Regions from separate parts of the Enterococcus sp. LJL98 genome, predicted to be linked through region 2. Evidence: predicted binding sites of a transcription regulator. Region 2 holds the regulator's gene; each other region holds the start of a gene.
What was found. The regulator LexA, encoded in region 2, represses DNA repair genes until DNA is damaged. The targets are predictions, from matches to a motif close to CNAACANNTGTTNG.
Positions count from the first base shown of each region.

Region 1 (10,050 bases), 180 kb from region 2:
GGTTAGTCACTCCGGTTGCGCTTTTCCCTTTATTGCTTTTTTATCTTCGGAAAATCTGCAAAGATTGGAAGCAACTAGCCGATTTTGATCGAGCTATTGCAAGTGTGGGGCTTGTTTTTCTTATTTTATCAACGAATCTCGTGCCTTGGAAGTTTCTAGCAGGGAAAAATTGGACGATCATCGAAACGATACAATTTCCTTTTCGTTTTTTTGTTCCATTTACTGTTTTGCTATTGGTTTTTATTGGTCGGAACGGTCGCTTGGTATTGAAGCGGCAGGATTGGACACTTTCATTTTTACGAATGATGACCTTCTTGGCAGTGATCCAACTATCGGTCACTACGCTATCTGCCTATCATCAGTGGCAAACAGCGGAAAAACCGGTGCGTGCAAGTCGTCATACGCATCTTTTTTCAGAAAGTCGTGATGAAATGACGTCTTCTTTTTTTCAAACGGATAAAAGCAAGACGTTAGCGCTGATTCAAAAATCAACCCCAGATTATTTACCGATTTACCAAGAGAATGGTTTAAATAAATACAATCAATACAAGGTTTTGGTGATTGATCAAAATGAATCGGAAAAATTCACCAAAGAAGTGGTCGATGGAAAACTAATCGTCTCGTGGGAGGCAACTGCGGGAGAAGAGGTGCATCTGCCAGTTGTCGTTTATGAACGGACGAAGGTTGTCTACAATCAAAAAGAACGGGAGCATCAGGAACTGAATCTAACGGATATCGGCACACCCATTTTATTGTCAGAAGCAGGGGTCAATCAGTTGGAACTAAGCGATCCCTCTTCAAGAGTGTTACTTATTTGTATTTTTATCCCGTTTTTGACACTTCTTGGAATCAGTTCTTTTTCTCTCGTCAGAAAATCAAAAAAATGAAGAAGTTCCCTGAACGATTTCAATCACTCCTGGGGCCTCTTCATTTTTTATTTAAATATTTAAGACTTTATCTAAGAAATCCTTTGTTCGCTCATTTTGTGGATGATCAAAAATTTGTTCGGGGCTACCGTCTTCTAAGAAGTTTCCACCATCAATAAACATCACGCGGTTGGCCACTTCTTTGGCAAAGCCCATTTCGTGGGTAACAATGACCATTGTCATACCTTGTTTAGCTAGACGTTTCATGACATTTAGGACATCGCCCACCATTTCAGGGTCTAAAGCAGAGGTTGGTTCATCAAAAAGCATGATATCTGGTTCCATTGCAAGGGCTCGAGCAATCGCAACACGTTGTTTTTGACCACCTGACAAGCTTTCAGGATACGCATCTTTTTTATCTGCTAGACCAACGTTTTCCAGTAGTAAAATCGCCTTTTTTTCGGCTTCTTTCCGTGTGATCTTTTTTAAATCCATCGGTGCTAAAATAATGTTTTCGAGAATGGATAGGTGAGGGAAGAGATTAAAATGTTGAAAAACCATCCCGATGTGTTGCCGAATTTGATTCAGGTTCGTCTTGTCAGCCGTTAAGTTTTCTCCATTGACCAAAATCGTTCCACTATGAATCTCTTCTAGACGATTTAAACAACGGAGAAAAGTCGATTTTCCAGAACCAGAAGGTCCGATAATACACACGACATCTCCCTCATGGATCGTCGTATTAATTTGATTTAAAACTGTATTTTCTCCGTATTTTTTCACTAAGTCTTTCACAATAATTTTTTCTTTCATGTTAATTCACTCTCTTTTCTAAGACTTTCGCAAGCTTGGTTAAGGCCGTGATGACAATTAAGTACATAATGGCGATAATGAGATAAACGTAAGTCGTTTGCATGGTCCGAGCAACAATAATTTTTCCTGTTTGTAGTAATTCGACAATTCCGATGACAGAAATAATTGTTGTATCTTTTAATGAGATGACAAACTGGTTGACAAAAGATGGGACCATAATACGAATGGCTTGTGGGAGTACGATTTTTTGCATGGTTCGCATGTAAGATAAGCCTAAACTACGAGCCGCTTCCATTTGACCGACTGGGACCGCATTAATTCCTCCGCGGACGATTTCTGCAATATAGGCACTTGCATTCAGCGTTAAGGTAATCACGCCGGCTGTAAAATCAGGAATCGTGATGCCAATTGCATCAGATAAACCGAAATAAATAAATAAAGCTAAAACCATCATCGGAATTCCACGGATAACATCAACGTAAACGGACGAAACGAAACGGAGCGCTTTGATTGGTGAGACACTCATTAATCCGAAAATAATTCCAACGACAAGCGCAAGAGCGAAGGAAACCAAGGTTAAGAGTATGGTTTTTCCTAATCCGACAAGCAACACTTGATAATTGTTTTTTAGAATGCCCATGAAAGAAGATTCATCTACGGTTTTATCCGTCGGTTTACCATCTTGGATGTAGGTGGAAAGAATTTGATCGTATTCTCCCGTTCGTTTCATTTCAGCGAGTGCTTCATTAAACATTTCGAGTAGTTCTGGATTTTGATCTTTTTTCACGGCAAAACCGTATTGTCCTCCTGGAATGCGTTCGATGGGCGTTTCGATTTCTTGCCCTTGAGCAATAGCATAACCAATCACAGGGTAATCATCCATAATTCCTTCAACAGCACCGACTCTTAATGCGTCATAGAGTTGATCTGCTGCGTCAAAATATTTCAGTGTGTAACCATAAGTTTCTTTGTTTTGCTCCAAATAATCAGCGCTTTCGGTTCCCACTTTCGCGCCAACGTTTTTTCCTGCTAAATCGTCAAATGATCGTACTTTCGTATTGCCTTTTTTGATTGCTAGTTGAATGCCGCTATCAAAGTAAGGTGTTGAAAAATCAAAAGCTTGTTTTCTGGCATCTGTAATTGTCATCCCAGCAATCATCCCATCGGCCTGGTTGTTTTCTACAGATTGCACAGCGCCAGAAAATCCAATGTGATTAAATTTGACATTGAACCCTTGGAGCTCGGCAGCACGTTTCATTAAATCAACGTCAATTCCGACATATTGATTGTTTTCGTTTTGAAATTCGAAAGGAGCAAAAGCAGAATCGCTCGCAATGACATAAAGTTCTTTTTTGGGTGTCACTTGTTTCATTGTTTCTTGCGTTTCGTTTTGAACGATATAAGTTGAGATGATTTCATCGTAGCGTCCAGAAGCTTTTAGTTGTTTTAAACCAGCATTGAATTTCTCTAAGAGTGCTTGGTTTTCGCCTTTTTTTACGGCGAAACCGTAAGCATTTCCCTTTTCGGGTTGTCCAACTAATTTGAAAGCCTCTCCTTGGTTAATGGCATAACCTAAAATCGGGAAATCATCAAAAATCGCCTGTAAGGCCCCATTTTTCAAAGAGCCATATAACCCAGTTGCATCTTCGTAAAGCTTGATTTCGTATCCATATTTCTCTTGGTTTTCAGCAAGGAAAGTGGCGCTTTCTGTGGCAACTTTCGCCCCGACGGTGAAGCCTTTTAAGTCCTCGTAGGATTGAATGTGGTTGTCATCTTCTTTTACAGCCATTTGAATCCCGCTATCAAAATAAGGGTCAGAAAAGTCGAACGTTTTCTTTCGTTCCTCAGTAATGCTCATGCCGGCAATCATTCCATCCAGTTGGTTGGAGAGTACTCCTTGAATCGACGAGTTAAAGCCTAAAGGTTTAAACTCGACCTTAAAGTTTTGATCTTGGGCAATTTCTTTTAATAAATCAATGTCGATGCCGACATATTCATTATTTGTATCTTGGAACTCGAAGGGAGCAAATGTGACATCTGTTCCGATTTTGTACGTTTGTTCTTCTGCAGAGGCATTTTTTGTAGACAAAAACAAGCCAGACAGTAGTATAGAAAAGAGTGATAACCATAATAGTCTCTTTTTCATGTGATGATACCTCCTAATTAACATATATTTTAGCATTATAACTGATTGAATTTGAAATAAGCAAGAAAATGAGAAAAAAATTTCGGAATTTAATCTATTTAATGACATTTCATGTAAGGAATGCTGTCATTAAAAAAGAGTAAAGAGTAAAAAAAATAAATAAAATAAATAGCGAAAGTATGTTCGCTATGGTAGAATAGGTATTATTGAGCAAAACCACAGAAAGTAGGCGCAAAGTATGATTGAAAGAGATACTTCCCGTCGATTTAAATTAGTTTCTAAATACCAACCTGCTGGCGATCAACCGCAAGCGATTCAAGAACTAGTGAATGGGATTAACAAAAAAGAAAAAGCACAAGTTTTGCTTGGTGCAACAGGTACCGGGAAAACGTATACGATTTCAAATGTGATTGAACAAGTGAATAAGCCAACACTAATTATGGCTCATAATAAAACCTTAGCTGGACAGCTGTATGGGGAATTCAAGGAGTTTTTCCCTGAGAACGCGGTCGAGTATTTTGTTAGTTACTACGATTACTATCAACCAGAAGCTTACGTCCCTTCAAGCGACACCTATATTGAAAAGGATTCGAGTGTCAATGATGAAATTGATAAATTACGCCACTCTGCCACTTCGGCCTTGCTCGAACGCAATGATGTCATTGTCGTTGCTTCGGTTTCTTGTATTTTTGGGTTAGGTTCGCCATTAGAATATCAAAAGCAAGTGGTTTCTTTGCGAACTGGGATGGAAATTTCACGTGATCAGGTACTAAAAGCATTGGTAGAAATTCAATTTGAGCGCAATGACATCGACTTTCAAAGGGGTCGTTTCCGAGTCAGAGGTGACGTTGTTGAAATCTTTCCAGCTTCTCGTGATGAACGTGCATTAAGAGTTGAATTTTTCGGTGATGAAATTGATCGAATCCGGGAAGTGGACGCTCTTACAGGCGAAGTTATTAGTGAAGTAGAACATATTTCTATTTTCCCCGCGACACACTTTATGACTGATGAGGACCATCTAGAAACAGCGATTGCAGCCATCCAGTCGGAGCTTGACGCACGTTTAAAAATTTTACGGAGTCACGATCAATTGCTAGAGGCACAACGTTTAGAACAACGAACGAACTATGACATCGAAATGTTGCGAGAGATGGGCTACACTTCGGGTATCGAAAACTACTCCCGTCATTTAGATGGGCGCCAAGAAGGAGAACCCCCCTACACCTTGATTGACTTCTTCCCAGAAGATTTCCTGATTGTCATTGATGAATCGCATGTGACCATGCCACAAGTTCGAGGAATGTATAATGGGGATCGCGCGCGTAAACAAATGCTAGTTGATTATGGTTTTCGGTTGCCGTCAGCCTTGGATAATCGGCCCTTACGTTTAGAAGAATTTGAACAACACGTCCATCAAATTATTTACGTATCTGCAACTCCTGGGCCCTATGAAGCAGAGCAAACAAACCATGTCGTTCAACAAATCATCCGACCGACAGGGCTGCTTGATCCACTGATTGAAGTCCGCCCAATTATGGGGCAAATCGATGATTTAGTTGGCGAGATTAACGAACGAGTCGAACGAAATGAGCGAGTTTTCATTACGACCTTAACAAAGAAAATGTCAGAGGACCTCACGGATTATTTTAAAGAATTAGGAATCAAAGTGAAGTACTTACATAGTGATATTAAAACGCTCGAACGAACGGAAATTATTCGTGACTTACGTTTGGGTGAATTTGATGTTTTAATAGGAATTAATCTATTGCGAGAAGGGATTGACGTGCCTGAGGTTTCGTTGGTTGCCATTCTTGATGCAGATAAGGAAGGTTTCTTACGTAGCGAGCGTTCCTTAGTCCAAACGATTGGACGTGCCGCTCGTAACGCCTCTGGAAAAGTTATCATGTATGCGGATAAGGTGACGGATTCGATGCAAAAAGCAATCGATGAAACGGCTCGACGACGTGGAATTCAAGAAGCTTATAATGAAGCACACGGAATTACCCCGACCACGATTATTAAAGAAATCCGTCAGCTAATTAAGATTTCGAAAGTTGCAGAAGAAGAAGCTGGCTATTTAACGAAATCATATACGGAATTATCAAAGGAAGAAAAAGAATTGTTAATTGTAAAATTAGAACAAGAAATGCGCGAAGCAGCCAAAACACTGGACTTCGAAACAGCTGCGACTTTACGAGATACCATCCTAGAATTAAAAGCACAATAAAAAGGAGTTTGATGTTATGGCAAATGATAAAATAGTCATTCGAGGGGCTCGTGCCCATAACTTGAAAAATATCGATGTTACAATTCCAAGAGATCAATTAGTGGTGATTACGGGTTTGTCAGGCTCAGGTAAAAGTTCTTTAGCCTTTGATACACTATATGCGGAAGGACAGCGACGTTATGTCGAAAGTCTTTCTGCTTATGCGCGTCAGTTTCTAGGTCAAATGGATAAGCCTGATGTGGATAGTATTGACGGTTTAAGCCCAGCGATTTCAATCGATCAAAAAACAACGAGTAAAAATCCTCGTTCCACCGTTGGTACGGTGACGGAAATCAACGACTACTTACGGCTGCTCTATGCTCGAATTGGGCATCCAATCTGTCCCGATGATCAGACTGAAATTACAAGTCAATCCATTGAACAGATGGTCGATCAAGTGCTAGCTCTACCAGAACGTAGCCGGTTGCAGATTTTAGCGCCAATCGTCAATCAAAAAAAGGGGCAACATAAGCGTGTCTTTGAAATGATTCAACGAGAAGGTTACGTTCGCGTTCGAGTCGACGGTGAAATTTATGACTTAAGTGAAGTTCCGGAATTAGAAAAAAATAAAAAACACGACATTGCTATCGTAATTGACCGGATTGTCGTGAAAGAAGGTATCCGCTCCCGTTTGTTTGATTCTTTAGAAAATGCCCTACATTTAGCACAAGGGTATGCCCTCGTCGATGTGATTGGGTCAGAAGAATTGTTATTTAGCGAACATTATGCTTGTCCTTATTGTGGCTTTACTGTCGGAGAGTTGGAACCGCGTCTCTTTTCATTTAATGCGCCATTTGGGGCATGTGGAGAATGTGATGGGTTAGGGATAAAGCTAGAAGTCGATATCGATTTGGTTGTTCCCGATCAAGGAAAAACATTGCGTGAAGGAGCACTTGTTCCTTGGAATCCGATTAGTTCCCAATATTACCCTCAAATGCTTGAACAAGCGTGCCAGGAGTTTCATATTGATCTGGATACCCCCTTTGAAGAGTTACCTGAGGAGCACCGTCACCTCATCTTGTTTGGATCAGATGGGGAGACATTTCATTTTCATTATGAAAATGATTTTGGTGGAGTACGTGATGTGGAAGTGGCTTTTGAAGGGGTTATTACCAATATTAATCGACGCTATCATGAAACAAATAGTGATTTTACCCGTGAACAAATGCGTCTGTATATGCGAGAATTAACATGCCAAGCTTGTCATGGTTATCGTTTAAATCCACAGGCCCTATCTGTGAAAGTCAATGGTGCGCATATTGGGGAAGTCAGTCAGTTATCCATTAATCAATGTTTGACTTTTATCGAAAAATTAACGCTTTCCGAACAAGAACAAATGATTGCTAAGCCGATTCGGAAAGAAATTGAAGATCGTTTGAGTTTCTTACAAAATGTGGGGTTAGATTATTTAACACTTAGTCGAGCATCAGGTAGTCTATCTGGTGGAGAAGCACAGCGAATTCGGTTAGCGACACAAATTGGTTCGAATTTATCAGGGGTATTGTATATTTTAGATGAACCATCAATTGGTTTGCATCAACGAGACAACGATCGTTTACTTGAATCATTAAGGAAAATGCGTGATCTAGGAAATACGCTCATCGTGGTAGAACACGATGAAGACACCATGCGAGCGGCAGATTATTTGATTGATATTGGTCCTGGAGCCGGTCACGCAGGTGGCGAAATTGTGGCTTGCGGTACACCGCAAGAAGTGATTGCCAATCCGAATTCTTTAACCGGTCAATATTTATCTGGTCAGCGTGTCATCCCTATCCCGAAAGAGCGGCGGAAGGGGAATGGAAAAGCATTAAAAATAACAGGTGCAACTGAAAATAATTTAAAGAATGTGGATGTGACTTTCCCCTTAGGAGAATTTATCGCAGTTACCGGCGTCTCAGGCTCAGGAAAATCAACTTTAGTCAATGAAATTTTGAAAAAGGCTCTGGCACAAAAAATCAACCGAAATACAAATAAACCTGGGAAATTCAAAAAAATCACTGGGTATCGACAGATTGAGCGCTTGATTGATATCGATCAAAGTCCAATTGGTCGAACACCAAGAAGTAATCCAGCGACGTATACCAGTGTTTTCGATGACATTCGTGATTTGTTTGCTGCGACCAATGAAGCGAAAATCCGTGGTTATAAAAAGGGACGCTTCAGCTTTAATGTTAAAGGTGGTCGCTGCGAGGCATGTAAAGGCGATGGTATTTTAAAAATAGAGATGCACTTCTTACCAGATGTATATGTTCCTTGTGAAGTATGTCAAGGCAAACGCTACAATTCTGAGACGCTTGAAGTGAAATACAAGGGGAAAAACATTTCTGAAATTCTTGATTTAACCGTAGAAGATGCGGTGGCCTTCTTTCAAGCGATACCAAAGATTCATCGCAAGCTACAAACCATTGTGGACGTTGGTTTAGGTTATGTCACTTTAGGCCAACCCGCGACTACACTGTCGGGCGGCGAAGCGCAACGTATGAAACTCGCGAGCGAATTACATAAAAAATCGCATGGCAAGAGTCTTTATATTTTGGATGAACCAACGACGGGTTTGCATTCTGAAGACATAGCCAAATTGTTGCTTGTCTTAGATCGCTTGGTTGAACAAGGAAACACGGTGCTCGTCATTGAACATAATCTAGATGTTATCAAATCGGCAGACCATCTGATTGATTTGGGTCCTGAAGGAGGCGACGGCGGTGGCACGATACTGGCAGTTGGGACGCCAGAAGAAGTCTCTCTTGTCGAAGAAAGTTATACTGGACAATATTTAAAGCGTGTCTTACAACCAAAATAAGTGAGGAGGGTCTGTGACAATCGTCGCAGGCCCTTGGTATTTTACGAATATTTGGCGAATAAACGGGCAACAAAAGGCTACGCTTTGGGAAACTTCACGAAATATGAGCAATTGCAAAAAACAATTGTCCGAATTCCCTTCCAGTTTCTCAGGGTAAAACAACTTTTGTCACACCGCTATTTGTGCGTCCACAACTCTTTTGAAAACGAGGCGAAACCTTATTTTTTGCTTTCAAAAGTTTTTTGCGGTAAGAATTCAATGAAAAAGAATAGCTATGATACGCTCGGGGTGTTACAATAGATTGGATAGAAAATGATAAAGGAATGATTGGAATGGCAGAAAGTTTAGAACTCGTAATTATTACTGGGATGAGCGGTGCAGGAAAAACAGTTGCAATCCAAAGTTTTGAAGATATGGGCTATTTTTGTATTGATAATATGCCACCGAATTTGATTCCGAAATTTTGGGAACTCGTAAAAGAAACTGGAAAAGTAACGAAAATCGCTCTTGTTGTTGATTTACGCTCGCGTTCTTTTTTCGAAGAAATTCAAAGTATGTTAATTGATATTGAAAATACCGCATTTATTGATACACGCATTCTCTTTTTAGATGCGGCAGATAATGAACTGGTTTCACGTTATAAAGAAACGAGAAGAACCCACCCGTTAGCAATGGATGGGTTAATTACAGAAGGGATTCGAAAAGAAAGAGCGATATTAGAAGATTTAAAAACACAAGCTTCAATTGTGATTGATACGACCAATTTGACGCCTCGTCAATTGCGTGAAAAAATCAATCAAGAATTTATCGCTTCGAAAGAGGTAGGTTTTCGAGTAGAAGTCGTTTCCTTTGGGTTTAAGTATGGCATCCCGATTGATGCGGATATCGTCATGGATGTCCGTTTCTTACCAAATCCCCACTATATTTCAGAATTGCGACCAAAAACGGGACTGGATCAAGAAGTCTATGATTATGTGATGAGCTTTGAGCAAACAGAAGCCTTCTATTCGCAATTCAATCAATTACTTTTAAGCATCATGCCGGGCTATATTCAAGAAGGAAAAAGTAGCTTGACGGTGGCGATTGGCTGTACTGGTGGACAACATCGCTCGGTTGCTTTATCAAAACGTTTGGCAGAATCATTAGGACAAACTTATCG
Region 1 is NZ_JBTXLU010000001.1:395,743-405,792, reverse strand. It holds gene ACYSNO_RS01900 (hypothetical protein) at 1-887, shown strand, start outside; gene ACYSNO_RS01895 (amino acid ABC transporter ATP-binding protein) at 939-1,676, opposite strand; gene ACYSNO_RS01890 (amino acid ABC transporter substrate-binding protein/permease) at 1,678-3,822, opposite strand; gene uvrB (excinuclease ABC subunit UvrB) at 4,061-6,049, shown strand; gene uvrA (excinuclease ABC subunit UvrA) at 6,066-8,891, shown strand; gene rapZ (RNase adapter RapZ) at 9,224-10,050, shown strand, end outside.
Region 1: a site for LexA is predicted at 3,995-4,008, ahead of uvrB (excinuclease ABC subunit UvrB). Genes of this name have one in related genera too.

Region 2 (10,050 bases):
GCGTAAATAATCAACAAAGACAAAGAACGTTCCGCCATACACACGGGTACCACCATGTAATTGAATACCATTCATTGCTGCAGCCATCGCAAATTCACGCACGCCAAACCAAATATTTCGCCCTTCATATTGCCCAGGCTCAAAATCTTTTTCAGCTGCTACCATCGTATTGTTTGAACCAGATAAGTCGGCTGAACCTCCCCATAAAGAAGGAACGGCTTGTGATAATGCTTGAATCATGTCTTTGCTTGAAACCCGACTCGCTTGGTTGGATCCTACTTCATACGTTGGCAGATCTGCATCCCAATCTTCTGGTAGCTCATCGGCAAAGGCTTGTCTAAATTGAGCAGCTAACTCTGGATGTGCCCCTTCATATTCAGCGAACAATTGATTCCAGGCCTCTTCTGCTTTTTGTCCTTCGTCAATCATTGTTTCTTTAAAACGTGCCGCTACTTCTTCTGGAACCGTAAACTCTGGATAATCCCAACCATAAACTTTTTTCGCTGCTTGGATACCTTCGATTCCTAATGGTGCACCATGAACAGACGAAGTTCCTTCGTTTGGTGCGCCAAAACCAATCACAGTTTTAATTTCGATTAAGGTTGGTTTGTTTGTTTCTTTTTTCGCTGCTTCAATTGCTGCCGAGATCTCATTTAAATCACGACCATCTTTCACTAGAAGGTGTTGCCAACCATAGGCCTCATATCTTTCTCCAACATTTTCGGTGAATGATTTCGAAGTTGGTCCGTCCAATGAAATGTCATTGGAATCATATAAAACGATCAATTTATTTAACTTCATATGACCGGCCATCGATGACGCTTCATGAGAGATGCCTTCCATTAAGTCACCATCACCACAAAGTGCATACGTATAGTGGTCAACCACAGGGAACCCCTCTTGATTGTAAGTTGCTGCTAAGTGTGCTTCAGACATTGCCATTCCTACAGCCATGGCAATTCCTTGACCTAACGGACCTGTTGTCGCTTCTACACCATCGGTATCGTGGACTTCTGGGTGTCCTGGCGTACGACTGCCCCATTGACGGAAATTCTTCAAATCTTCCGTTTGTACATCGTAGCCTGAACAGTGTAAGAGACTATAAAGCAATGCCGAACCATGACCAGCAGATAAAACAAAACGATCACGATCAACCCAATTTCTTGATGTTTTTGGATTTACTTTTAAATGTTTTGTCCATAATGCATAGGCCATTGGAGCAGCACCCATTGGTAATCCTGGGTGACCAGAATTGGCTTTTTGAACCATATCAATACTTAATGTACGTAACGTGTTAACTCCTAATTCATCAATCTTATCAAACAAATGAAGCGCCTCCTATTAGTTTAGGTTTTTTTTACCTTTATTCATTTTCCATTATAAAAGATATTGGCTTCTTTTACAACCTTTTCAAGAAAGATTGTTCCTATTTACGATTATGCAATCCTTTTTCTTTTTGAATTGCTTTTAATTTATCCGGAGTCACATCGTTGCCTAATGGATCGACGACTTTCATGCCTTCAATATGATGTTTCATGCCGCCACGAAAAGCACTTAAATACTCTTCTCTTAAGATTTTTTGCTCTTTTTCTTCCGTAGGTGTCAAACCTGTACTCTTTTTTTTGCGGGCTAATTCATTGATGCGATTTAATTTTTTTTCTGATAACATATTCCCACTCCTCTCATCCTCATTATCTTATACAAATTTGAGAAAAAACACAATAAGAAGCCACAAGGAGCGAACATCTGTTTGATTTGTTTTCGTTCATATGTTAAAATAAAACTAATTATTAGGAAAGAAGGTGCAACTCTTGGCAAAAAAAACCGAAAGCCGACAAATTGAAGTCTTGCGCTTTATTCATAAACGCGTATTAGAAAAAGGCTACCCACCAACCGTGCGAGAAATCGGAGAAGCCGTCAACCTTTCTTCAACTTCGACTGTTCACGGACATTTATCTCGATTAGAAAAAAACGGCTACATTCAACGAGATGCAACCAAACCACGGGCAATCGAATTGACTGCACTTGGCTTAGAAACAGTCGGTGGTGAACAAAAAAACATTCCCTTACTAGGTATTGTCACAGCTGGCGAACCAATTTTAGCAGTTGAAGAAGCCTCTGATTTTTTTCCCATCCCGCCTCAACTTGCCAATAGCGAAAACCAGCATTTCATGTTAACGATTTCTGGTGAAAGTATGATTAATGCTGGCATTTTAGATGGTGATCAAGTCATCGTTCGTAAGCAAGACATTGCACGAAACGGTGATATTGTGATTGCAATGACAGATGACAACGAAGCGACTTGTAAAAGGTTCTATCGGGAAAAAGACTACGTGCGCCTTCAACCAGAAAATGATTTTTTGGATCCAATCATCTTGCCAGACATCAAAATATTAGGCCTGGTTGTTGGACTCTATCGTCATTTTTGACTCTGACAAAAATCAATACCTGTCGGCTATTTTGAGTATAGACCAAACACTTACTTAAAGAACTTTCATTCATTTTAAACGAAAAGAGCATTGACAAAAGTCACGGCTCTTTTTTTTGTGAACATTTGACGTTACGAACGACCGCTAGCCACATAGGCACCTTTCTTTTCAAAAAAATCTGAGGAAAAAAAGGGCTAATTTTTCGTGGAAAATCATGCTTCTATCTAGAAAAAGAATTTTTTTTCGATTTCCTCTTTACAAACCGAACAAACATTCGTATAATAAAGGCACGAACAAACGTTCTATAAGATAAGGAGTGGATCGACATGAAAGCAGTCCGTCGTTTTGGTTTTTTAATTGGGGTATTACTGATTGGTATCATTATTGGAAATTTTGGCTCATTAATCGCCTTTTTAATTTTAGGACCTTTATTTACTTTATGGCTTATTTTATGGGATGATAAACGACTACGTCAAAGAAGATATCAACAAGAATGTTATCAAATGGAAACAGAATACTTTTACTCAGATGATTTTCATTAATTAAATAAAAAATGCAGGAAGCCACAATTTCTCTCGAAATCATTGCTTCTTGCATTTCTTATTTTACGCAAGAAAACCTACATTTTAATATTTCATTAAGGTGAAAATTTCATAGCCATCAATTTTTTCGCGCCCTTTTAAATCAACAAGTTCAATTAAGAAGGCACAGCCCACAACAATCCCACCCAATCGTTCAATTAATTCAATACTCGCTTTTACCGTACCACCTGTCGCTAATAAGTCATCACACAACAACACACGCTGTCCGGGCTTTATGGCATCGGCATGTAACGTCAATGTATCTGATCCGTATTCTAAATCATAAGAAACTTCAATCGTTTCACGTGGTAATTTCCCCGGTTTACGCACGGGAGCAAAACCGACACGAGCTTCATAAGCGACTGGGCAACCCACGATAAAGCCACGTGCTTCAGGTCCGACTACCATATCAATCTTTTTATCCTTTGCATAATCAACAATTTGTTTTGTCGCATAACGATAAGCTTCTCCGTCTGCCATTAAAGGTGAGATATCTCTGAAAGTAATCCCTTCTGATGGATAGTTTGGAATACTTGCAATATAATCTTTTAAATTCATGTTCTTCCTCCTAAGAATGACCCAGCCATTCCTTAATCTTTTCTAAATCACTCAACAATAAAAATTCTTCGCTTTTAATTTTTTGCTGTCGCTCTTGATACAATCGACTCTCGGTTAATGCTCGTTTTTCCGGGTTTTCAATCGTTCTTAGTACCCCATCTTCTACCGTCACAAAACCTAATTCGACAAATACTTGAATCATAAAAATTAACAATTTACTTGGTATTCTTGTATAGTCCGAAATCGCCTGTACTTTATAACGCACATCTAGACTCGAATGATTCTTCAATAACTTGAATAACTTCCCGTACTGCTCTCTGGAACCAATCCCATCTAAGTACGCATCATCTGCGGTCAAACCTAGGAAATAAATACGTGAAATTTGACTGTATCCTACAATTTCTTTTATTAATTCTAACTTTTTGGGTGAATCTATAAAAACGATCTGAGAACAAGCCAACCCCGCTTGGCAATACTTCTGAAATTGTTCTATTTGTTCAATATAGACAGTTTGCTTCCCTTTTTGTTCAAAAGCTTTATAAAACTTTTGACTAAATGAGATAAAAAGAGTTTTTTCTTGAAAATCTAACTGTTGTTGATACTTTTTCCCTCTAAAGTCAAAAATTTGGAGCGCAGTAATTTGATAATCTTGTAAACGCAGTTGGGGAAGCGCTTGGCCGTTCCATTCATTAATAGTCAATTGACCGACTACATTCAAACAATCTGTTCGAAATTCACTCTGTTCATGACCGAAACCAAAACCAATCCCATCGATTTGATGCCCCTTATCATCTGCTAGGACAAACTTCAAATGCTTCTGTTCCGCTCCAATACTTCGACTTTCTGGGACTTTCACTTTCGAAAATAGAAATTGCGGCACTTGATTGTGCATCCCAAAAGGAGCCAGTTGCTTTAGCGAACGAATGAAGGCTAAGTCAACACTTTCAATCGCTAAATCGGCATCAATTTGAAGGGGGATGCCACGCGTTAAATCAATGGCTTCATCTATTACATACTGATTCATTCGATTTTGTAATGCCGATAAATCTTCATAAGCAAAACTTAGCCCAACTGCTGCGTGGTGTCCACCAAAAGTCGTTAACAACTGTTCATTTTGTTGTAACATCGCAAACATATTCAAGGCCTCTACACTACGACCGGAACCTTTAACCAACCCCTCTTCTTTTCGCGTTAAAGCGATGGTCGGCTTGCCTGTTTCTTGCATGACACGACCTGCAACAATCCCTAGAATTCCTTCGTGCCAGTCCTGACCAACTAAAAGGTGAATCGCATGCTTTGGATCAACTTGAGTCAACGCTTCTTTCGTAGCCATTTCAACCAAATCTTTTCTTTCTTGATTTATCCGATGAAATTCTTCCGCCAATACTTTCGCGTGATCCTCGTCAAAAGTTGTTAATAAATCAATTGCTGGATTCGGATCTCCTAAGCGACCAATCGCGTTTAAGCGTGGCGCGATTGAAAAACCTATTGTTGACTCATCAAGGGTACTTAGTTTCTCCCCACTAATTAAGAGCAGTTCATTTAGGCCTAAGCGTTCCCCTTGCTTCATTTGTTGTAATCCCCAAATGACTAGCGCTCGGTTTTCGTCTGTTAAAGATACCATATCTGCAATGGTTCCAATTGCAACTAAATCAAATAGTTCTACTGGAATCTCATCTAATAGCGCACAGGCCAATTTAAAAGCCACACCGACACCGGCTAAATCTTTAAAGGGGTAATCCCCCAAAGGATGTCGCGGGTGAATGATGGCATAAGCTGCAGGAAGCGTTTCTGGTAGTTCATGATGGTCAGTAACGATAACATCGACTCCTTGACGATTGGCATAGTCAATCGCTTCATGACCAGAAACACCATTATCAACCGTTAAAATTAGTTGAACACCGGATTCAATGAACGTTTGATAGCGGTGAATATTTGGTCCGTATCCATCCGTAAAACGATTCGGTAAATAGGTTTCGACCTGAGCACCTAGCAGTTCAAGCGTCTCTTTCAAGACCGTCGTACTCGTAATCCCATCCGCATCATAATCCCCATAAATTAAAATTCGTTCATCCGAAACAATCGCCTCATGTAGCCTCTCCACTGCTGTTTCCATTCCATGAAATAAATAAGGATCATGTAAGTCATGAATTTCTGGTTGCATAAATTTTCGCATCGCCTCATCTGTTTGAACGCCACGATTCCATAGCAATTGTGCTAAAACAGGTGATAATTGATACTGTTCACACATCGTTAGATATGTTTGTGGAAGTTCTTCTACTTTCGGCATTTGCCAATCAAATCTCGCTGCTTTCACTCCATCACTCCTAACTTATCAATTATAACAAAGCCGCGAACAAAAAAGAAGAGTCTCGGCAAAAAGCCTGACTCTCAATACTCACCTTCAATACGAAAAAGGATCCTTTGTCTCCTGTTCAGAGATTTCCACCTTTTCTTCCAATCGCCGCTGAACGATTCGACTTTCCACTTCTTCCTTGATTCTTGTTTCGATTTGCGCGAGCTGTTCATTGAGTCCCTTAATTTCTTTTTTTTGGCGCCAATAACTCCCCGTCACCATCAAGGAAACAATCAAAGCACCTAAAAGCGCCGAACCAAAAATTACTAAAACCAAGGGTGCAGCAAATGAAAAGAACCCAAAACTAATGGAAACTCTTCGATTGTTCATAATTGCAAAGATGATAATAACAAAGGTAAAAAATAAGCCTAAGTATAACCGCCACTGATTTTTCATACGCTCTTCACCTCCTATTTTCTATTAAAAATCCCACCTGCTAAATAATCCCCTATCCGCGGGAACAATTGATAAAATTGAGCCGCCGCTGACATCACGAAAGGTCGATTAATTTCTCGCTTAGGGGCGCTCATATTTTTCACGATTTCTTTCGCGAGTTTCTCCGGATCTAAAACAAAATGGTCGATGCTCGATAAATAAGCCCCAGAAGGGTCCGCTAAATTGAAGAAGTTTGTTTCAATCGGACCTGGATTGACGGTTGTCACGTGGATATTAAATGGTTTCAGTTCTAGACGTAAGGCATTTGAAAAACCAATGACAGCAAATTTCGTTGCTGAATAAATCGTAGACTTTGGCGTTGCCATCTTACCGGCCATGGAGGCAATATTAATAATGTGCCCTTTGGTGAGAGGCAACATCTCAATCGCCATCGCTTGAGTGAGATACATCATGCCAAAAAGATTGACTTCAAACATCTTCCGTGCCTTGCTTAAATCAAAAGTGACAAAGTCTTCAAAAATACCAAAGCCTGCGTTATTGACTAAGACATCGACCACTCCTACTTCGGTTTTCACTTGCTGAATCAATTTTTGAATACTTTCCGCATCTTCCAGATCAACTGCAAAGGCATAGGCTTTGTTTTGACTCAAACGTTGACAATTTTCCTTAACGCGCTCGAGTAGTGCCACACGACGCGCACTCGTTACGACGATCGCTCCTTGTTTAGCCGCTTCATAACAAATCGCTTCTCCTAAGCCCGTCGAACCACCTGTGACTAATACGATTTTGCCTTTCAGTTTCACTTAGTTTTCCTCCTTCTTCTTTAAAGGAATATCGACACTATAAAAATCTTTTGCTACCCAGACATTTTCAAAAATCTCTTTCGCCTCATTCCGTAAGCCTTCCACGTCTTTCCCTAGATAGCGTGCACTAATGTGAGTGAGAATTAATTTCTCCACATTGGCTTCTTTCGCGACTGCTGCCGCTTCATGAGTCGTTGAGTGGAAATAGGCCCGTGCAAGTTTCGCTTCTTCTTTATTAAACGTACTTTCGTGGACGAGGACATCTGCGTCTCGTGCCAGCTCGACGGACTGTTTTGTTTTACGTGTATCGCCTAAAATCGTCACAATGCGGCCTTTCTTCGATTCACCAATAAACCTTTTCCCATCAATGACTCGACCATCTTCTAAAGTAACGGTCTGTCCTTGTTTGATTTTCCCAAAGATTGGCCCAGGTTTTACCCCGAGTGTTTTTAATTCTTCGACTTGTAATTCGCCAACATGGTCCGCTTCAACGACGCGATAACCATAACTTTCAATGCCGTGATCTAATTTCCGACAATAGACTTTAAATTGCTTATCATCAAAAATCAAGCCGTCCTCTTGGATTTCAATATATTTCACTGGATAACTCAAATGGGTTTTGGAAAGGCGCAAGGTCGTCTTTATCCATTCTTGAATTCCCTTTGGCCCATAGATTTCCAAAGGCTCTGAACCTCCTTGGAAAGAACGACTACTAATCAAACCAGGCAACCCAAAAATATGATCTCCGTGTAGATGGGTGATAAAAATCTTTTCAATTTTTCTAGGACGAATCGCGGTCCTTAGAATTTGTAACTGCGTACCCTCCCCGCAGTCAAAGAGCCAGACGGCATTTCGTTCATCTAATAACTTTAAAGCAATACCGCTAACATTCCGATGTTTCGCAGGTACTCCTGCTCCTGTACCTAAAAATTCTAATTCCATAAATAACCCTAACTTTCTATCAAATTTCTTGTCTGTGACTTATTTCGAATGATTGTCATCCCAAATTTTCTTTGTATTTTCTTTTGCCGTTTCTTCCACTACTTGTGCTTTTTCTAATTCTTCTGCGACTTCTGTATAATCAAAACGATGAATGTTGCCGCTCAACTCATACATCATCAACTGGTTTAAGATGCGATTATCTTCTTCTTCCGCAATTAAAATCAGACCGGTTGAGTCGACGCCGATTTCTCGACTAAGTAATTCAAATATATTTTTTGCTCGCTTAACTTCTTGAGCATCTTGGGAGGCACCAATCATACTCCCACCAAACCAACCAAGCATAATTGCTAAAGGACCACCAATGACTCCCAAAAGCATACCAATCATGCCTCCTCGAGAAGTTTTATTCTTTCCCGTAAAATCAATAAAATCCTCCACCTTGAAATGGTGAGCACCTTCATCAGAATGAGTCACGACAGCCATTTGTTCTCCTTTAATTTGCTTCTCCAGATGCCCTTTTTTTACCATTGAAAAAGCTTGATACGCTTCCGAATTCACTGCGAAATTTACAACAATCACTCGTTTTGTCATTTGGCTCACTCCTCTTATTTCTTTCTCTTCATCTTACCAAGAATTCACAAAAAAGAACATGGTTACTTCATTTTTAGACTAAAAAAGACTGAGAGTTTATCCCAGTCTTTCATTATTTACCCTTATTCAACAAACTCAAATTCAAACTCACCAATTCGAACGATGTCACCATCTTTTGCTCCACGAGCTCGTAAAGCCTCATCCACACCCATTGAGCGTAATTGACGAGCAAAACGCATGGTTGTTTCATCATGATCAAAATTCGTCATCTTAAAGAGTTTCTCAAGCTTGTCACCAAATAGCACCCATGACGTATCAGGCTGTCTTTGAATTGTGAAGCCCGGATCTTCTTCAACAAAATTGTATTCCACTACATCTGCTTCAATTTCATCTTCATAAAGTGGGAATTCTGGTGTTACTTCTAACCAATCTGCAGTCGCACTTAATAAAGCATCGATTCCTTTTCTTGAAACACCAGAAATCGGAAACACTGGAATTGGTTCAGCAAACTCATCTTCTTGGTCTTTCGCTAACTGTTCTTTAAATTTCTTTAAGTTTTCTTCAGCATCAGGCATATCCATTTTATTCGCTACAATTAATTGTGGCCGTTCCATCAAGCGTAGATTATGCGTTTTTAATTCATGATTAATCGCTAAATAATCCTCGTAAGGGTCGCGACCTTCCATCCCACTCATATCGATCATATGTAAAATTACTCGTGTTCGTTCAATATGACGTAAAAACTGTGTACCTAGTCCAACTCCTTGAGAGGCGCCTTCAATCAGTCCTGGTAAATCAGCGACAACAAAACTACGTCCATCCGGAATATGAACCATTCCTAGATTTGGTACGAGCGTTGTAAAATGATACGCGCCAATTTTTGGCCTCGCGGAAGAAATAACCGATAATAAGGTCGATTTTCCAACAGATGGGAAACCGACTAAGCCCACGTCTGCTAATACTTTTAATTCTAATTCGATTTTGCGTTCTTGTCCTGGTTCCCCGTTTTCAGCTAATTCTGGTGCTGGATTTGCCGGTGAAGCAAAACGGATATTCCCACGGCCTCCACGACCTCCTTGAGCAATAACCAAGCGATCACCATGTTCCACTAAATCACCTAAAAAAGCTCCCGTTTCTGCATCTCGAACGGTTGTCCCTTGTGGCACTTTAATAAAGGTATCCATTGCCCCTCGGCCATGCATACTTTTACTCATTCCATGTTCACCTGGGTCGGCGCGGAAATGACGATTGAAACGAAAATCCATTAACGTCCGTAACCCTTCATCCACGACTAAAACAACGGAACCCCCTTTTCCTCCGTCACCACCAGCCGGTCCACCATTGGGAACATATTTTTCTCTACGAAAGGCAACCATTCCATCGCCACCACTCCC
Region 2 is NZ_JBTXLU010000001.1:217,497-227,546, reverse strand. It holds gene tkt (transketolase) at 1-1,326, opposite strand, end outside; gene ACYSNO_RS01010 (DUF896 family protein) at 1,427-1,669, opposite strand; gene lexA (transcriptional repressor LexA) at 1,812-2,429, shown strand; gene ACYSNO_RS01000 (hypothetical protein) at 2,756-2,971, shown strand; gene ACYSNO_RS00995 (adenine phosphoribosyltransferase) at 3,056-3,568, opposite strand; gene recJ (single-stranded-DNA-specific exonuclease RecJ) at 3,579-5,885, opposite strand; gene ACYSNO_RS00985 (LapA family protein) at 5,973-6,320, opposite strand; gene ACYSNO_RS00980 (SDR family NAD(P)-dependent oxidoreductase) at 6,335-7,123, opposite strand; gene rnz (ribonuclease Z) at 7,124-8,065, opposite strand; gene ACYSNO_RS00970 (DUF1269 domain-containing protein) at 8,105-8,656, opposite strand; gene obgE (GTPase ObgE) at 8,779-10,050, opposite strand, start outside.

Region 3 (10,050 bases), on a different contig from region 2:
AGCCGTATGGGATTATGCCTACGACCGTGTCGGTTATTTGGGGACAAACACCCCAATTGACCATTGCTATGCTTGTAACTACGAAGGTGATTTCTTGCCAACGGAACGCGGCTTTGAGTGTCCGCAGTGTGGCAATAACGATCCAAAAACATGTGACGTCGTAAAAAGAACTTGTGGGTATTTAGGCAATCCGCAAGCCCGTCCAATGGTTCATGGTCGTCATAAAGAAATTTCTGCCCGTGTGAAACATATGAAATAAAAAAAGGAGTGCTTCGAAGTGAGAAATCCCCAACCAAAAGAGTGGCTAGCAGAAGAATACAGTCAAAACTACATCGCTGATTATAAAGCTTTTAACTTTGTTGACGGGGAAGGTGTGCGCAATAGTTTGTACGTAAGTGGTTGTCTCTTTGCTTGTGAAGGTTGTTTTAATAAAGCAGTGCAAAACTTCCGTTACGGGACCCCTTATACCAAAGCCTTAGAAGACCAAATTATCGAAGATTTGGCCCATCCTTCTGTTCAAGGCCTGACATTACTTGGTGGCGAACCTTTTCTAAATACAGAAGTTTGTTTGACGGTTGTTAAAAGAGTCAAAGAGACCTTTGGAGAAACAAAGGATATCTGGAGCTGGTCAGGCTATACCTTTGAAGAACTTCTCTTAGAATCCGAAGACAAACTCGCTTTGCTTGCCTCAATTGATATCTTAGTCGATGGCCGTTTTGAATTAAGTAAAAAAGATTTAAATTTGCAATTTCGTGGAAGTAGCAACCAGCGGATTATCGATGTCAAAAAATCCTTGACGGCGCAAAAAGCCATTCTTTGGGATAAATGCCGCGATGGCGAACAATCATTTGATCAAATCAAAAAATCAATTTAAAGAAACGGGGCTGCGAAAAAATCGCAGCCCCGTTTGGGTTCTTTCTTTCTCTTTCCTACTTGGCAACAATCGACTCAATTGCAGCCAGACAATCGCTTGCTAGCTGCATCGATGGTGTCTGTAACCAAATTTCTACTTGTTCTTCACCCGTTCGAACCAAGACGCTTTTCATTTGTGCATTTTGAGCCAAACCGAAGTCATTGGTCACTGAATCGCCCACAATGTAACATTGCTCCCGGTCAAGCTCATGTTGAAGCAAGGCTGCTTCGACAAAGAAAGCTTGTGGTTTCTTACAATGACAACCATCTTCTCGACGATGCGGACACGTGTAGACAGCCGTTACTTCTGCCTGGGCTTTCGACAATTGTTCCAATAGGCCTTCTAAGGCTCGTTGATAGTCTTCAATCGTCATTCGACCATGAGCAATCTGACTTTGATTGGTGATGATTAGATTGAGATAACCGTGACTTTGAGCGAGCTTTAAGGCTGGAATCGCTTCTTCAAAAAAAGAAAAACCTTGACTGATCAAAGTGTGGCTCTCCCCACCTAAAGTTCCTAATAAATCCCAAAAAATAGCTTTCTTTTTCATGATTGAATGCCACCTTTCATTCTTTTTTTTTGAGCGAATTCTCTCTGACTCAAACAGCCAGAACTAGGTCTCCCATAAAGGCAAGACGATGTTTTCATAAGTCAAGGGATCCAAATTGGTTATCATAATCCCTAATAACCGAATGCCCTGTTCAAAGCCAATGATTTCTTCCCAAATTTGTGTACTTTGGAAAAAGATTGCTTCCTTTTCAGAAAGATAATCAGGCAACGTTACACGCCGGGTCAGCGTCGTAAAATCATCGTAACGAACTTTTAACACGACTGTTTTCCCATGTTTTTGATGACGTTTTAAGGCCTTCTCCACTTCTTCCGAAAGTTGTCTTAATTGTCGTAAAACCTCCGCTTCAGTCACGAGAGCGGTGCCATATGTATGTTCTTTTCCAATGGATTTTCGTTCCCTTGAAATTTCTACGGGTGCATTATGAATGCCACGTACTTTTCGATAGAAGGAATAGCCTCTTTTTCCAAAACGTTGAATCAGTTCCATTTCTTTTTTCTCATATAGGTCTCGCCCTGTATAAATGCCAAATTCATGCATCTTAGGCAACGTTTTTTTCCCGACGCCATGAAATTTTTCAATCGGTAAAGGAAATAAAAAGGCTAAGGCATCTTCTGGGGTCACAACCGTTAAGCCTCTAGGTTTTTGAAAATCCGAAGCGAGTTTCGCCAAAAACTTATTATAACTTACCCCCGCCGAGCAAGTCAGGTGGAGTTCTTGCCAAATATCTTGCTGAATCAACTTCGCCACTTTAATGGCTGAGCGGCTGCCTATTTTATTCTCGGTGACATCTAAGTAAGCTTCATCAATTGATACCGGCTCAATGATATCCGTGTAACGATGGAAAATTTTTCGGACCTCTTGAGAGATTTTTTGATATTTTTCATAGCTCCCCGGAATAAAAACGGCCTGAGGACAAAGTTCATACGCTTTTTGCGCACTCATCGCTGAATGAATCCCATATTGTCTAGCTAAGTAGTTTGCCGTCGTTACGACTCCTCGACCTTTGGTATCATTGGGGTGACGAGCAATCACGAGCGGAGCCTTAGCCAGTTCAGGATTGTCTCTTTCTTCCACAGAAGCAAAAAAAGCATCCATATCGATATGGATAATTTTTCTTGACGTATCATTTTTTAAAGGAAATGCCATCACCGTCATCTTGCTCACCTCACCGTCATTATAACCCAAACAGACGTTCTTATGCAAGATTCATTCACCGAGTGCGCGTCCTTACTTCGGCCACAAGAGGCCCGTTAATAAGCCTGCCAAAAATAATAACAGCCACGGCCAGATTTTTCTTTTTTCATGCTTCTTCTCCTTCCAAAGTCGGCGTTTACTGCTCACGCTCTGAAAAATACGTATCGATCATCGTTTTGATTTGATCGACTTCTTTCGTCAAAAAGAGGATACTCGGAAGACGGATTTCAGGGATTTGATGTTCGTTTAAAATCGGCGGAAAACGGTCTGGGACAATGAAGGCATCAACGGTTTGTTCTTTTGCAGCAGCCTCCCAATGAAAGGTCACCTCGTAGGTCTTCCCTAAGGCTTGCTTCAAGGCCTTTTCGAGCGGTTTCGTTGTCGGTAATCCATTCACATACATCACACTTAATAATTGATACGTATACAAAACAAAAGCAATTTTTTTCATTTTTTTCCACGCCCTTTTCTTCTCATTTTACGCTTTCCCTGATCAAAGCGCAAACCCTTTCATTTTTACTTACAAATAAGGTTACGCCAAACAAGCAGAAAATCAACGCTTTTCTGCTTGTTTGGCAACGCTCCTTTAAATCCCATGATATTCATTATAAACCACTTGCTTTTTCAATTGATTGCGCTTGGCAACTTCCTTAATGCTTTCGTTGGGCTTTTTTCCTTCATGAATCAAGGCTTCGACTTGTTCTTTCAAACTGCGGGAATCAACGACGACTTCCGCGACGGTCGCATCCCCTGCGACAAGAAGACAACATTCACCTTTGATTGGTTGTTGCGCTAAGTAATTGTCCAACTCTGCTAAAGTGCCACGTAAATACTCTTCATGTAGTTTTGTCAATTCGCGACAAATGACTGCTTGGCGAGTTGCACCAAACACTTCCATCATCGCTTGAATCGTCTTTTGAATGCGATGGGGCGACTCGTAAAAAATCGTTGTGGCAGACGAGTCCTTAAATTCTTGTAAGACTTCTTGTTGCTCTTTTTTCTTTCTAGGTAAAAAACCATAAAAAGTATGGGGCTGTGGTGTTAGACCAGAAGCGATCAAGGCTGTTAGTCCCGCTGTCGGTCCCGGTAAGGCCACGACCTTGATGTCTGCTGCCAGACAAGCCAACACCAATTCGTGTCCCGGATCACTAATGGAAGGCATGCCGGCATCACTCACTTGTGCAATGGCGTGGCCTTGTTCTAACAAGGTGATTAATTGAGGAATGCGTTCTTTGTAGTTGTGTTCATGAAAACTTTTTTGAGGCGTCGAAATATCAAAATGATTTAACAATTTTTGCGTATTTCTAGTGTCCTCACTGGCAATTAAATGCACTTCTTTCAACGTACGCACACTGCGAAAGGTCATATCTTCTAGGTTACCAATCGGGGTCGGTACTAGATAGAGAATACCCGACTCAACCCCTTTAAAACTCATTTGTACTTGCATTTTTTCCCACCTCTTAAAAAAAGACTGGTGACCATCAAATGACACCAGTCTGACTTTCATCTGTTAGGACATCCCGCTTTCACGGTAAATCACCTCTAAACAAAAAGCACAAGGCTCGTCGTTTTCGCGACGTGAACCGTAAAGGTCATAACAAACGTGAAAGCCTTCTTCGTAAATTTTTTCTAAATTTAAACGTGACTTAGAAAGCTCTTGCTTTACTTTGCCACTGGCCGTTTGCGCGGGTTGATCGATTTCTCTTAAATGTTGACGCAAACGTTGATTTTCCATTTCCAAGGTCGTATTTTTTTCAACGACTTCTTGTAAAGCGGATTTCATCTCAGCCATTTTCTTTAGCAATCCTTGTAATTCAGATTCGAATTCATTCAAACCATCGTATAAGGAACGTTTATCCATGGACATGTTTGCCACCTGCTTTTGCAACTTTTTCAACTTCATCCGCATCGTATTCAACAGGGACTTCTTTCCCTACTAGACGAACCTTTAAGACGCGACTAAGTAAATTTAAGCCAACAATGCGCCCTCGACCGTCTGGCGTCATCACTTCCGTCCCGTAATCAGGCAACTCACGTTTAGCGACTTCATATTCATCGTTTTCATATTTTAAACAACACATCAAGCGGCCACATAGCCCTGAAATTTTTGTCGGATTTAAGGAAAGTCCTTGATCTTTGGCCATTTTAATCGAAACTGGAACAAAATCGCCCAGAAAGGTCGAACAACAAAGCTGGCGACCACAAGGACCAATCCCGCCTAGAATCTTGGCTTCATCGCGCACGCCAATTTGACGCAATTCAATTCGTGTTCGGAAAATTCCCGCTAAATCTTTCACGAGCTCACGAAAATCAATTCGTCCATCGGCTGTAAACTGAAAAATCATTTTACTACGATCAAAAGTATACTCGACATCAACGAGCTTCATCGCCAAGCCATGTGCTCGAATTTTTTGTTTAGCCACTTGTAAGGCGTCTTTGGCATCTTGTTGATTGCGCTTCTCTTGTTCCATTTCTTTTTCAGAGGCTAAATGTAAAACCGGTCGCAAGGCATCCGGTAAATCTTCTTCGGCCATTTCTTTATTAGGAATCGCCACTTGGGCCATGTATTTTGCTTGTTGAGATTCAACCAATACGTAATCGTCGTATTTGAATTGCGTCTTGCCGGGAGAAAAATAGTAAATATGACCCGCTCTACGGTAACGCACACCTATGACTTCAACCATCGCTTTTCCTCCTATTCGCTGACTCTTATTCTTTGAAAAGTATTCTCAAGGTCAACTGCTCCGCGACTCCTTGGAACGGCACGTTCGCTGCTAATTTCTGCTGCGCTTTTAAGATTAATTCCAACTCACGGTTCACTTGAACGCCAGATACTTGATGTTGTAGCATTTGGTTTCTTTCGTTTTGGAAATAAAACAACAACATGGAAAAAAGGTCCTGTTGCTGTTGCTTTTCTTTCGCAACGGCTAAGATGCTCTTTTGCACATAAATAAATGCTTGTGGGTCCTTCTTTTTCAAGTAAGAAAACCACTGTTCAATTACATCCTTAGCACCATTAAACCATTCATCTTGAGAGATTTCAACTGCTTTTCGATAACTATTTGTCAGATGCGCAAGGAGGTTGGCACTTTGTTCATTGATCCCAGTCGCTTGCAAATTTTTCGTTAATGCCATTTTATTTAATGGTTTAAAGTGAATGATTTGACAACGCGATTGAATCGTCGGCAACACTCTTCCTAAACTTTCCACTTCTAAAATGGCCAACATCTGCCCGTCTGGTTCTTCTAAAAACTTTAACAAACTGTTGGCAGCACTGTTATTCATCGTATCCGCTTGCTGGATGATAAAAATTTGCATCCCTTTTTCAAACCCTTTTTTTGAAAAATCATTTTGTAACTGGCGAATTTGATCAACTTTAATCGATTGGCCATCCGGTGCAATCACGCGAACGTTCGGGTGCTCCCCTAGACGAATTCGTTTACAATTCACACATTCTCCACAAGGCGCTTGCTCAATGACTTGTTGACAAAAAAGGCGCTGTGCAAACCATAAGCTGAGTTGGTGTTTCCCTGTCCCTTTATCCCCTTCAAAAAGATAAGCATGGGCAATCCGCCCATGCTCGACATTTTTTTTCATTAGAGAAAAGACATAGGTTTGATTCGTTGCTAAAAAATCTTGCTCAACCATTTCTCTCCCCCTCAATTAATATTGATGGAAACCATCAATTGGCAGCACAAAAACCGTCGCGCCACCCACTTCAACTTCTACCGGATAAGGGACTTGTCCATCCATTGAAATATCCAAGGACATGGAACTAGACAAGTATTGTTTTCTCGATTGACACGTCTTCTTAATTAAATCCAACGTTTCTTGCACACGATTTTCTTCAACCCCGATTAAAAAAGTACTGTTTCCAGCTTTTAAGAAACCACCAGTGGAAGGGAGTCTTGTTGCTCGAAGATTCGCATCAATAAATTCATTTGCTAAACGGTTACTATCTTTGTCTTGAATAATTGCCATTACTAATTTCATTCGGGTCCATCTCCTTTAAAATAATCTGGGTAACTTTCAATAATCGCTGTAAAACTTTCATCGACGACTTCTTGCAATCCTTTACGCGCATCAATTCGATGCATACGTGTCGGATGGTCTTCTAATAATTTCAAATAGGCGTGGCGAACACGTTGGTGGAATTCTAAGCCTTCTGAATCAAGGCGATCAATCTGATGGCTACGATTTTGTTGGATTCGTCGTAAACCGGTATCCGAATCGACATCCAAATATAAAGTAAAGTGAGGCGTCGTTCCCTCTGTCGCAAAAGCATTTAACTGAGCGATTTCTGCCATCCCAATTCGACGACCTGCCCCTTGATAAGCGAGCGAACTATCGACAAACCGATCACAAATGACGATTTTCCCTTCATTTAAAGCAGGTAAAATCACTTCAACAAGATGTTGACGGCGTGCAGCGGCATACAGTAACGCCTCTGTTCGTTCATCCATTTCACCGTTTCGTGGATCTAAAATAATTTGACGGATTTTTTCTGCAATCCGTACGCCACCAGGTTCCCTCGTCTTAATGATTCCTTTCTTCGCAATCATTTGCAAACGTGGATATAGTTCATTAATGACACTTGTTTTTCCTGCGCCATCGGGTCCTTCAATTGTTATAAAAATTCCACTCACGATAAATTCCTCCACCTAATCCTTCATTTTCATTCACAACAATTAAAGTTCTCGACGACCTTCAACTGCTTTTAATAATGTTACTTCATCCGCGTATTCAATGTCGCTTCCCACCGATAAACCATGCGCCAAACGTGTGACTTTAATGCCCGCTGGTTTTATCAAGCGCGAAAGATACATGGCGGTTGCTTCCCCTTCAGTCGTTGCATTCGTAGCGATAATCACTTCTTTTACGGTTTCATTGTGCAAACGACTAATTAAGCTGGATAGATTAATATCTTCTGGTCCCGTTCCTTCCATGGGAGAAAGCACACCATGTAACACATGATACAACCCGTGATATTCGCGTACTTTTTCTAAAGCCATCACATCTTTAGGTTCTTCGACCACTAAAATGGTACTTTGATCTCTTGTTTGATCGCGACAAATACTGCACGGGTCTTCTTCGGTTAAATTGCCACAAATTTGACAAAAACTTAAATCTCGCTTAGCACTCAACAAAGATTTCGCAAATTCGTTCACCACTTCGTCTTTCATCTCAATCGTATAAAAGGCCAGACGCGTGGCGGTTTTTTGGCCAATACCTGGTAAATTCATATAACTTGCGATTAATCTTGCAATCGGCTCAGGATACTGCACAGTTTATTCCCCTTACTCTTATTAAAATCCGGGTAGCCCTTTGGTATATTTCCCCATAACGGCTTCGGTTTCTTTTTCAATTTTTTGAATCACGTCATTTACGGCCATCGTAACTAAATCTTGTAACATTTCTGGATCTTCTGGATCGATAATCGCCGGATCAATGACCACGTCTTTGACCGTCTTATCTCCCATGCCATAAACTTTTACGTAGCCATTGGTAGATTCACCAACAAATTCACGCTCATTTAATGCTTCTTGCGCTTTGACCATCTCTTTTTGCATTTTTTGTACTTGTTTCATCATGCCTTGCATATTTCCCATGCCTCGCATCATTTGCTATCGCTCCATTTCTTTCATTAAACTTCTTCTTCAACAATTGTCGCGAGTTCGCCAAAAAGTTCTTGTGCTTTCTCAACGACGAGTGCTTGTTGTTTTTGCTGTTCCTCTTGTTTCATTATACCATTTTCTGCCTCGCTTGGTTCAATCGCTTCAATTTCATCTGTCTGCGTCTGATGGCCATTCACAAATTCTTGGCGTAATTCCCCCCAATTTTCAAGCGGGATAAAGACCACTTCAGGTGCGTAGTTTTGAATTAAATTACTCAGGTGATTATGAATGGAAAGTGCTAATTCCGTATCATTGGCTGCTCGTTGACAAATAATTTCATACTCAAAGGCAATCACTAAGCCTTCCGGACTGGCTGCTTTGGGTTCACTGGAACGCAACATGGCCTTATGGGTGACGGGTAGCAAACCAAGCAATTCTTCCCAAGCAAATTTGACTTGTTCCAAATTGGTTCTTGTGGCAGCTCGTAACACACGAAAGACTTTCTCACGCGGCAAACGGTATGGATTGGCTGACGGTTTGACTCGTTTGGCTACTTGTTCGCTGGCTTGAACGCTTGTTTGCGCAAGACCCGTTTGTTGTAAATTTTTCACTTCTTGTTGCAACTGCTTTAAAGCAGCCTTGAGTTGTTGGAGTTCCGCCTGATCAACAGCTGGCGCTTCGTTTGGTTGTCCGCTTGGTAGTCCTTGCGGCTGACTCAGTTTGACCATGGCAACTTCCAAATAAATTTTAGGATTGGTCGTTAAACGAACTTCGTTTTGCGTCGCGTTTAATACTTCAATCCATTGATAAATTTGATTGGCGGGTATTTTTTCCGCCAGCGCTTTAAAAGCTGCCGTCAAGGTACTTGCTTTGTCCGCTAATAACTGAGGGGCTTGTTGGTAAATCAACAAATCACGACAGTAAGAAAGCAAATTTTCAAGCAAGCGGCGAGCTTCTTTCCCAGCCGCTAACAGTGCTTCTAGCTGCTGCAAAGCTAAGGCCGCTTCTTGTTGTTGCCAAGCGTCAACTAATTGATCCATCCGTTCAAAGGTTAAACTCCCCGTCACTTCAAAGGCATCTTCTAGGGTGATTTGTCCCTCACTAAAAGAAATCGCCTGATCCAAAATACTTAGTGCATCACGCATGCCCCCTTGGGCCGCTTGGGCAATCACTTGCAAGGCCGCTTCCTCATAGGCAATTTGATTGACCGTTAAAATATGAGCTAAGTGCCCAATGATATCGGCTGTTTGAATTCGTTTAAAATCAAATCGTTGCGTTCTTGAAATAATCGTCGCTGGGATCTTGTGTGGCTCTGTTGTTGCTAAAATAAAAATGACATTTTTTTTCGGTTCTTCTAACGTTTTTAACAAAGCATTAAAAGCACCCGTCGAAAGCATGTGTACTTCATCAATAATGTAAATTTTATAAGTTGCTTGCGTTGGTGCATAGTTGGCCCGCTCACGAATAAAACGGATTTCCTCCACGCCATTATTACTGGCTGCATCAATTTCAATCACATCTTCTTGTCTTCCTGCAGTAATTGAATGGCAAATTTCACACTCATTACAAGGTTCGCCCGCTTGCTTATTCGGACAGTTAATTGCCTTGGCAAAAATTTTAGCGGCACTCGTTTTTCCGGTCCCCCGAGGGCCTGTAAATAAATAAGCGTGGGATATTTGATTTTGCACAATTGCATTTTTCAATGTCTGGGTAATCGCTTTTTGACCAACAATATCTTCAAATCGTTGCGAACGCCA
Region 3 is NZ_JBTXLU010000015.1:30,113-40,162, reverse strand. It holds gene nrdD (anaerobic ribonucleoside-triphosphate reductase) at 1-259, shown strand, start outside; gene nrdG (anaerobic ribonucleoside-triphosphate reductase activating protein) at 278-874, shown strand; gene ACYSNO_RS11495 (HAD-IIIA family hydrolase) at 930-1,463, opposite strand; gene dinB (DNA polymerase IV) at 1,527-2,639, opposite strand; gene ACYSNO_RS11485 (hypothetical protein) at 2,815-3,129, opposite strand; gene rsmI (16S rRNA (cytidine(1402)-2'-O)-methyltransferase) at 3,265-4,125, opposite strand; gene ACYSNO_RS11475 (DNA replication initiation control protein YabA) at 4,189-4,539, opposite strand; gene ACYSNO_RS11470 (PSP1 domain-containing protein) at 4,532-5,362, opposite strand; gene holB (DNA polymerase III subunit delta') at 5,388-6,326, opposite strand; gene ACYSNO_RS11460 (cyclic-di-AMP receptor) at 6,342-6,671, opposite strand; gene tmk (dTMP kinase) at 6,668-7,324, opposite strand; gene recR (recombination mediator RecR) at 7,367-7,963, opposite strand; gene ACYSNO_RS11445 (YbaB/EbfC family nucleoid-associated protein) at 7,985-8,299, opposite strand; gene dnaX (DNA polymerase III subunit gamma/tau) at 8,323-10,050, opposite strand, start outside.
Region 3: a site for LexA is predicted at 2,667-2,680, ahead of dinB (DNA polymerase IV). Genes of this name have one in related genera too.